2 regions of the Vibrio sp. CCUG 15886 genome follow, and region 2 is predicted to be linked to the other one. Evidence: riboswitches for the same ligand, from Rfam matches in the RefSeq annotation. Region 2 holds a riboswitch; the other holds the start of a gene.

Region 1 (4,430 bases), on a different contig from region 2:
GGCACCACTTTCCGCTTCACTTACTGTGTAACCTTCTTTTTGAAAATAACCCGCAAGTTTACTGCGAGTCACTACATCATCTTCTACGACTAATACGTGATAGCTCATTTACACCACTTCATGTCATTTCTGTCTACACGGGCAGATATTCTATTCATAACTAGTAACATTTCTAGTCATACTTCGTTTGAAATGCAAGTATCTTGATTTTTATTGATTCAAAACAAGCTTAATATCAAGCCATTAACAAGCTCAAATATATTTATATTTTTCTTAACAATAGGCGTTATTGTTATTCATTTTTTTTGGTTACACTTATAGGAGATTGATTTAGGAGCGATAAATGATGCAAGAGATAAAAGCCTTTAATGAAAAACGTGCGGAAATATATTGGTGGCTTTCGAGCTTATTTGCCAAAGAGCTGACACAGGAAGAGCTCGATAAATATCAAAGCATGGAAATTAGAGCGTTTTTAACTGGATTGGCTGAAAACGATGCACTGAGACCATCCGTTAACGCCTTCGTCGATGCACTCAATCGTCTTGTTGACCGTCAAGATGCGCAATTGGAATTAGCGGCAGATTTTTGTGACCTATTTTTGAAAACCGCAAAACACGGCGCACTTCCATACGCATCTATTTATCTAACAAAAGATGGCCTACTCAATGGCGAACCAGCACAAAAAATGGACACTTGGCTGAAAAAACATGGTGTGCAGGTCAATCAACAACTGAATGAACCGGCCGATCACTTAGCTATCATGCTCGACTTTCTTGGCAACCTTATCATTCGCTCAAATGAGCTTGAACAAGATCGCCACATGGAAGAAGCCTTCATTGAGCAAAACGCATTTATTCAAGAAATGTTGCTCTCTTGGTTACCTAGCTTCTCTCAACGAGCAGCAGAATATGATGAGTTTGGTTTCTATAACAGTGCAATAAAACTACTTGTTGCGTTTTGTATGCTGGACAGCGACTATTTAGTTGGATAATAATTACGCCCTTATCAATAGAGCAAACACTCGGTTACACTTTAACCACTAAAGTGTGAACGCGGATACACTATTCGCCGTTTGAGTAGGTTGCCACTCTTGCCGTCTCGGTCTAAAATTGAGACCGCAATCGATAAAATATGATTTTAATGCAAACCGCTGAAATACAGCGGTTTTTGTGTTTATTTAAAGCTAAGCTGCTGCTTTTCTAGTGTGTCTTCCTTACAAAGCGAATTCGGAGAAAGGTAGCAAACTGTGTTGCAACAAAGAATCGTAGATTCAAAATGCAACCTTAGACAGGACAATACCTATGGCCACAATTAAAGATGTCGCGCGTCTCGCTGGAGTATCCACGACCACAGTGTCGCACGTAATCAACAAAACGCGTTTTGTTGCAGAAGCCACTCAAGAAAAAGTCATGAAAGCGGTTGACGAGCTCAACTACGCACCGAGCGCAGTAGCGCGTAGCCTAAAGTGCAACACCACTCGTACTATTGGTATGCTGGTCACACAGTCGACCAATTTGTTCTTTTCTGAAGTAATTGATGGCGTAGAAAGCTACTGTTACCGCCAAGGCTATACGCTAATTCTTTGTAATACGGGCGGTATCTACGAGAAGCAACGTGACTACATTCGTATGCTTGCGGAAAAGCGCGTAGATGGCATTTTGGTGATGTGTTCTGACCTCACCGAAGAGCTCCGAGAAATGCTTGATAAGCATGCAGATATTCCTAAAGTGATTATGGACTGGGGTCCAATCAGCTCACAAGCCGATAAAATTATCGATAACTCAGAAGAAGGTGGCTACTTGGCCACTAAGTACCTGATTGATAACGGCCATACAAAAATCGCGTGTTTGAGTGGCCACTTTGAAAAAGCCGCGTGCCAAGAGCGCATCCAAGGCTTTAAACGTGCGATGAAGGAAGCCAATATTACCGTTAACAACGAGTGGATCCTTGAAGGAAACTTTGAATGTGACACGGCTGTGATGGCTGCTGACAAGATCGCGTCATGGCAAGATCGCCCAACTGCGGTCTTCTGCTTCAACGACACCATGGCACTGGGTTTGATGAGCCGCCTTCAGCAGTTAGGCCTTCGCATTCCTGAAGACATCTCTGTTATCGGCTACGATAATATTGAGTTGGCGGAATACTTCTCACCACCGCTAACAACCATCCACCAGCCAAAACGCCGTGTTGGTAAAAATGCATTTGAGATCCTTCTCGAACGCATTAAGGACAAAGAGCATGACAAACGCGTGTTTGAAATGCATCCCGAGTTAGTGGTTCGTGATACCGTCAAAAAAATCAATTAGTTAAGACTAATATTCTAAAGCATCCAAATCTGGATGCTTTTTTTTCATTCTTAGTAAGTGATTTGTTAAGTCAAATTCTGTTAAGTTCTTAAAATCGAGCATTCATTCACTTAACTGCAACTATTATCTGAACCAATGTCACATTTTTTATTTGAAAATGTGATGTTACTTCAATAGAAATCGTATCCTTCTAGAGTCACGCACAGGGCAAACCATTTGAAAAAGTGGGACGCAAAGCCTCCGGCCTAAACCAGACGTTTTTTGGTAGGTAGCGGGGTTACCGATGGCAAAAATGCATAACAACAAGTTTACCCATTAATGACATTGTATTTGCATTGGTTTGCTAATCTCTCGGACCTGATTTGGTGGCGTAATAGTAATTACACCGAGATAACACATCATGGATAAACCGATACTCAAAGATTCAATGAAGCTTTTTGAGCAACTTGGTGCGATAAAATCTCGCTCAATGTTTGGCGGATTCGGCCTTTTTGCAGATGAGACCATGTTCGCACTTGTGGTGAAAGACCAGCTTCATATTCGCGCAGATCAAAAATCAACATTACTTTTTGAAAAGCAAGGACTCAAACCATACGTTTATACTAAGCGTGGTTTCCCTGTTGTCACTAAGTACTACGCGATTTCAGACGCGCTATGGCAAGACCAAAATGCACTACTCAACGTAGCCAAACGTGCATTGGCCAGTGCTAATAACGATAAACAACAGCAAGCAACAGCAAAACCTGAACGATTAAAAGACCTGCCTAACCTGCGTTTAGCCACCGAACGAATGCTTAAAAAGGCGGGAATAGAAACAGTCGAGCAGTTGGAGTCTCAAGGCGCGGTTCGTGCATACGAAGCGATTAAAAACACCCACAGTGGTGCCGTGAGCTTAGAGCTGCTTTGGGCGTTAGAGGGAGCCATCAATGGTACGCACTGGAGTGTGATTCCTCAGCAACGTCGAGACGAATTAGTGAATAAATTGTCTTTGTAGACAAGCACGTTTATTATTTCTTATAGATTAAAACCACATCAAAATGATGTGGTTTTTTTATATCGTTTGAAAGATTTTCTGTCTCAATCAGGTCTGATAACCAAGCTATCTGGAGAAAAATTGAATGAACAAAAAACTCGTATTCGGAATCTTGCTTATCGCGACCATTATTTTATTGGCGGTTAATTTTAGTCAATACCTCACACTCGACAACGCTAAAGCACAACAACTTGCCCTGAACAGTTTTATTGAAGAAAACTTTCTGTTTGCTTCAATAAGCTATTTTGTCATTTACGTTGGTCTTACCGCCTTTTCAGTACCAGGAGCAACCGTCGTCACACTATTGGGCGCTGCTCTGTTTGGTTTTTGGTATAGCCTACTGCTTGTCTCATTTGCCAGCACCATTGGAGCAACCATCGCATTTTTGAGTAGTCGCTACCTACTAAAAGATTGGGTGCAGGCACGTTTTGGAGACAAACTTAGCGCGATCAACCAAGGCGTTGAAAAGGATGGCGCCTTTTATCTATTTTCGTTACGCCTGATCCCAGTCTTCCCATTTTTCCTTATTAACTTGCTGATGGGTTTAACACCAATTTCCATTGGTCGTTACTATCTTACTAGCCAGATCGGCATGCTACCTGGCACGGCTGTTTACCTAAATGCGGGGACACAATTGGCCGACATCAACTCGTTGTCGGGGATACTTTCACCAACAGTATTAGCCTCATTTGCGTTACTGGGTGTCTTTCCTATCGCTGTAAAATGGATCATGAGTAAATTTAGACCTCAACTCTCTTCATAAAAGGAATTCACTTATGAAGATATTCACCGCCAACACTCCTATAGAAGCGCATATCGTGTGCCAGTTACTGATGAATGAAGCGGTACAATGTGAGGTTCGAGGTGAGGGTTTATTTGGCTTGAGAGGTGAGTTACCAGCAACTGAGGATACCAATCCATACATTTGGCTATTAGAACCTGAGAAAGTCGATTTTGCTAAAGCGATATTAGACAGCTATCGTGAGCAGCAAGTAGCACATCAAAATTGGCAATGCCCACAGTGCGGAGAAGAAATAGAAGGTCAATTTGGAGCTTGCTGGTATTGTGGGCAAGTGCTTGAGTAATGAGCA
Region 2 (4,430 bases):
ACCTACCATCGCAACAACTTCTTAGCAAGAAAAGGTCGTTATTTGAAAACCAATTGGGTCGATTCGATTGCCAGAACCGATTACAACGAAGCAGGGCATTGCCTTTTTCTACCCGGCGAAAAAGCGGTGTTCCTTAACCCCAACACACAGCGGCGAAGCATTGAGCTGTTTGTGGCCAATTTGAATGCCACTTAGGGCGGGGAAATAACAGGTTTACGCGAGATAAAAAAAGCGATGCCAATTGGCATCGCTTTGGTCGTTATGCATGTGATAAATCACATATAGGGGAAAGGTTTACAGTTTGTCCCACGCCATTTGCCAGTGTGAACCAGTACCCGGCTGGTATTGAGTTGCGGTTGGTGCCCATTGAACACAGTAACCTGAGTATGGGAATGGCTTGCATTGGTAGATCGCACCGTCGCTGGCGAGCACTTTGGTGCCCGCCGTGTACGAGCTCAAGCCATCTGGGAAGACAAAGTCGTAATCATCACTTGGCGGTGGTGTTTGCGTTTCCGTCAGCATGAAGTCAGATGTTTGCTGCTTTTGCAGCGTGCCGTCTTTGTCTAGGACTTTGGTTACCAACATATGGTGGCCTGCTTCTGATTTGCTTAATGTCATGCTGACCGCTTTGTTCTCACCGTCTTTCATTGCAACGCTTTCAAAAGCAAGTGGCTCTTTGTGGTGGTTATAGACGGTCAGTTCCGTTGTAATATCGCCAGTTGCTTGTAAGCCTAAATCGAGCGTTACAGGCACATCGCTGATTTGATACTCAGAGGCCAAACCCGATAGGGTGACGTCGTACTCAGGTGCAGGCGTTTCAATTTTATAGCCGATCTCGACACGCTGCAGGTTGCTGCCAGACTTAAGGAAAATTGGGTTAGTACCATAAACCGGAACGAACTGATTTTGTTCGTTGAGCTGGCCTGCTGCGATCTCGCTTTGGGTTTGGTTAATTTTCACCGCGAGAGCGTGTGACCAATTGTTTGCTACCGTCAACGCGTCGCTGTCGATCGCCAGTTCTGTCGTGTAGGCTGGATTCTCGCCCGCAAGATCAAATACGCGTGTAAAGACGGTGTCACCGACATTGAGGTTCATGGTTGGAATGATCTGGCCACCTTGTTGCCAATCTGGCAGAGCAGGGCCATCGCCATCGAATTTGACATCAATGACATTGTAGAAAGAGGCGGCGGTGTCACCCACATCCCAAACCGCCAAAATCACTTGGTAACCTTCGCGTTCAGGTACATTACATGTATGGCTAACGCGCTTCGGCGGTTGAACCATGCCACCGTCCACGACGCAGAAAGGGGTGAGCTCGAATGAGGCGCGGGCAAGTGGTTGATTTGGATTCCAATCTGGTTTGGTGATGTAATATTTCCAATCTTTGGTCACGTGATTGGCGGTAAAGGTCCACTCAAAGTTTTGCGCACCGGTTTGAATCGGGCGTTTTACCCAGCGGTCTGCGGTTTGCTCATCAAGTGCGTTCGCTAACGCGCTCTCGGCGCTGGCAATTTTGCCATCACGCGGACCGGACGCGGGGAAGCCATCTGGCCCTTCAACACTTTGCGGTTCATATTGAATCGCGCCACAGTTGGTGTTTTTTTCTCCAGTTGATGCCGCGAACTTACACAGTGTCACACGAGCTTCTGCGACACCATTTTCCACTGCAGAAACATAACCATGGCTCATTGCGGTTCCGCTTACGACGGATAGAGCAATGGCCAGTAAGGTTTTTTGCGGTTGTTTTTTCATAACATACTCTTTTTGATTGCTGACTTTATTTGGCTATATGGCCAATGTTCAACCACAGCATACGCATGTTATTCCCAAGGCGATGAATCGCTCGTAAAGAGCGCACTGACGTGCTTGGTGAGAACACTCTCTAGTGAGAGCGGCGGCCCCGCTATCTTGGGTATGATAAAAATACCGACAGACCGGAAGCTTTGCGTCCCATCTTTTCAGAAGGTTTGCCTATGTGTGATGTCAGGCATAATTTAGGATGAGAATAACGATGAGGCGAATTAATTGATTGGATTTGGAATTAATTTCTCGAAAAAGTGTGATGAAAAAAAGAGATGATTTAGAAGCGTTATTTATAGATGTAGATATATTAATTCGGTCAATTAAATTCTGTATTTAATATAAGCAATCTATGTAAGGGAAGATATTTTGTGATTGTATGTATTTGCAAAATATTATAGCGAAAAATGGAGTGTAGAGTTAGAATTGCCACGTCTTTACTATGTCATTGAGCACTTATGAAAACCACCAGCTATGGCAATATCATGGCGGCCATCTCTTTTCTTATTTGGGGCCTGACACCAATCTATTACCGTTTGATGCCGTCTGCTCAAATGGATGAGCTGTTGGCTATGCGCATCATTGCATCTGTTCCAGTTGGCTTGGTGCTTGTGTACTTCATTACAGGCAAGTTGCCTCAATTTCGTCGAGTTTGGCACGATAAGAGATCGCTACTTTATACCCTGATCGCCGCGTTGCTGATGTGCATCTCTTGGTCCACCTTCACTTGGGCGCTGACCAATGATCGCGTGATTGATGCCAGTCTAGGTTTTTTCATTAGCCCGTTAATGATGGTGGCACTTGGCGTGTTGGTGCTCAAAGAAACGCTCTCTCCGGGAAAAAAACTGGCGATCATTTTTGCCGCTTTAGGGCTGGGGTATCAAATTGTCCATTACGGTGAAATTCCGTACGTTGCATTAACCATGGGGGTGTTTTTTACCCTCTACGGTTTTTGTAAAAAGAAAATAGCCTACGATTGGAGCACGACATTATTTTTTGAAGCATTGCTGCTTGCTCCTGTGGCCTCCATTTATATGGCGATGAAATACGCGCAAGGCGACGCGGTTTCTCTTTCCTCCGATCTTTCAACGCTTTTATTATATTTGGGTAGCGGACCTGTCACCATCGCGCCCCTTATTTTTTATTCCATTGCTATTCGTTATACCAATATGACGAACATTGGCCTGATGCAATATATTGAGCCAACGTTACAGTTTCTCCTCGCCGTGTTTATTTTTGCTGAGTATTTCGACCAAGTGAAAATGGTGAGCTTTGGCTTGATTTGGTTTGGCTTGCTGTTGACGATTGCAGAGACATTGGCAAACAGAGCCAAACACCGCTCTGTTCGCTTAACGTGAGTGGATAACGGATAACGATAACGTATGACGAGTAGCGGATAATGATCGTTTGAGGCTACTCGGAAATGTGTGGATGCCGAAGGTGTTGAAAACGCGGTAACTGCTCACGTAAGCCTTCAAAGGTGGCGCGTGCACTTTCCTTGGCCAGCTTGTTCACCAACCAATCGGGTAGGGCGCCACCAGGATTTGCGAACGCGGTGTATTCAATGTGAGTGGTGTCGTTGGTGAGCTTATTCAGTACCCAGAGCGCTTTGACTTGCGTGATGCGAATGTAGTCAGGATCCCGAGGGAAAGCGGTCTCAGGTGCATCGCTGATCTTCAAGGTGAATCCGGCTTCATCTAGGCTGTACTTTGAATAAGTCAGCATATCGCGATTTTGTGCAGGCCAGGGCGCAGCAAATTGGGTGTAAACGATGTTTTCTCGCGGTGATAGCTGTTGCACGACGTGGCTGTGAGCTACATTGTCAATCCAGTTAGGCACGTTGTCAGTGTCTTCGAGTAATTTCAAAAATGCGGCATAGCTGGTGGGGAAAAACATTTGCGCACGAATCTCCACCAAGCCATCTGTGTGCTCACGATAATGGATGGTGATACCATTGTCGCTGGAGTCAAAAATCCAACCTTGCTGTGGTGATGCCAAAGTTGCAGGGTTGAATAGAAATAAACAAAGGCTTAGCAGTAGAATTATCCGTTTCATATCAGCTCTTTCCGTGTTTTAGGTTACTCATTCAAACACATATACAACGTTATGAAAATGCGCATTGCATCAGTTCACTGATTTAAGTGTATGACGAATGCATTCTAATGCCCCTTTTGGCTGATCAAATAGAAGAGGTAGTGATGACAGCACCAACCAAAATGACTTTTTTCTCACGTTTTGAAGCAGACATTCTTGCAGGCAAGAAAACCATCACAATTCGCGATGAGTCAGAAAAGGACTATCAACCAGGAACCACCGTTGAAGTCTCGACACTAGAGGAAGGGCGCGTTTTCTGCCAACTGAAAATCTTAAGCGTGGACCCTATAGCGTTCTCGGAGTTGAACGAGTTTCATGCAGAGCAAGAAAATATGACGCTGGAAACGTTGAAAGAAGTCATTCAAGAAATTTACCCTGGGATAGAGCAGTTGTACGTCATCCAATATCAGCGAGTATAGCTTGTTGAACTTTGCGGTAATTGCATAATGCAAATCTGTTTTTGCAATTTGCATTAAATTAACTTGGTTTATCGACGAATATGAACCTTGTTTATCTGCATTTTGGTTAAAAATGTA

Evidence for each region. Region 2 has a riboswitch for cyclic di-GMP ahead of gbpA (N-acetylglucosamine-binding protein GbpA). Riboswitches for the same ligand answer to the same signal wherever they lie in the genome.
Region 1: linked by a shared signal. The riboswitch ahead of PQQ36_RS08740 (TfoX/Sxy family DNA transformation protein) and the one ahead of gbpA (N-acetylglucosamine-binding protein GbpA) in region 2 are both predicted to bind cyclic di-GMP.

Annotation. Positions count from the first base shown of each region.
Region 1 is NZ_JAQQBT010000003.1:32,549-36,978, reverse strand. Features, by position in the region: gene torR (two-component system response regulator TorR) at 1-108, opposite strand, end outside; gene torD (molecular chaperone TorD) at 344-991, shown strand; gene purR (HTH-type transcriptional repressor PurR) at 1,302-2,306, shown strand; cyclic di-GMP riboswitch class I at 2,503-2,591, shown strand; gene PQQ36_RS08740 (TfoX/Sxy family DNA transformation protein) at 2,707-3,300, shown strand; gene PQQ36_RS08735 (TVP38/TMEM64 family protein) at 3,425-4,102, shown strand; gene PQQ36_RS08730 (putative signal transducing protein) at 4,116-4,424, shown strand.
Region 2 is NZ_JAQQBT010000001.1:171,831-176,260, forward strand. Features, by position in the region: gene PQQ36_RS00780 (pyridoxal phosphate-dependent decarboxylase family protein) at 1-195, shown strand, start outside; gene gbpA (N-acetylglucosamine-binding protein GbpA) at 295-1,752, opposite strand; cyclic di-GMP riboswitch class I at 1,891-1,982, opposite strand; gene rarD (EamA family transporter RarD) at 2,259-3,158, shown strand; gene PQQ36_RS00795 (START domain-containing protein) at 3,214-3,855, opposite strand; gene yqfB (N(4)-acetylcytidine aminohydrolase) at 3,999-4,313, shown strand.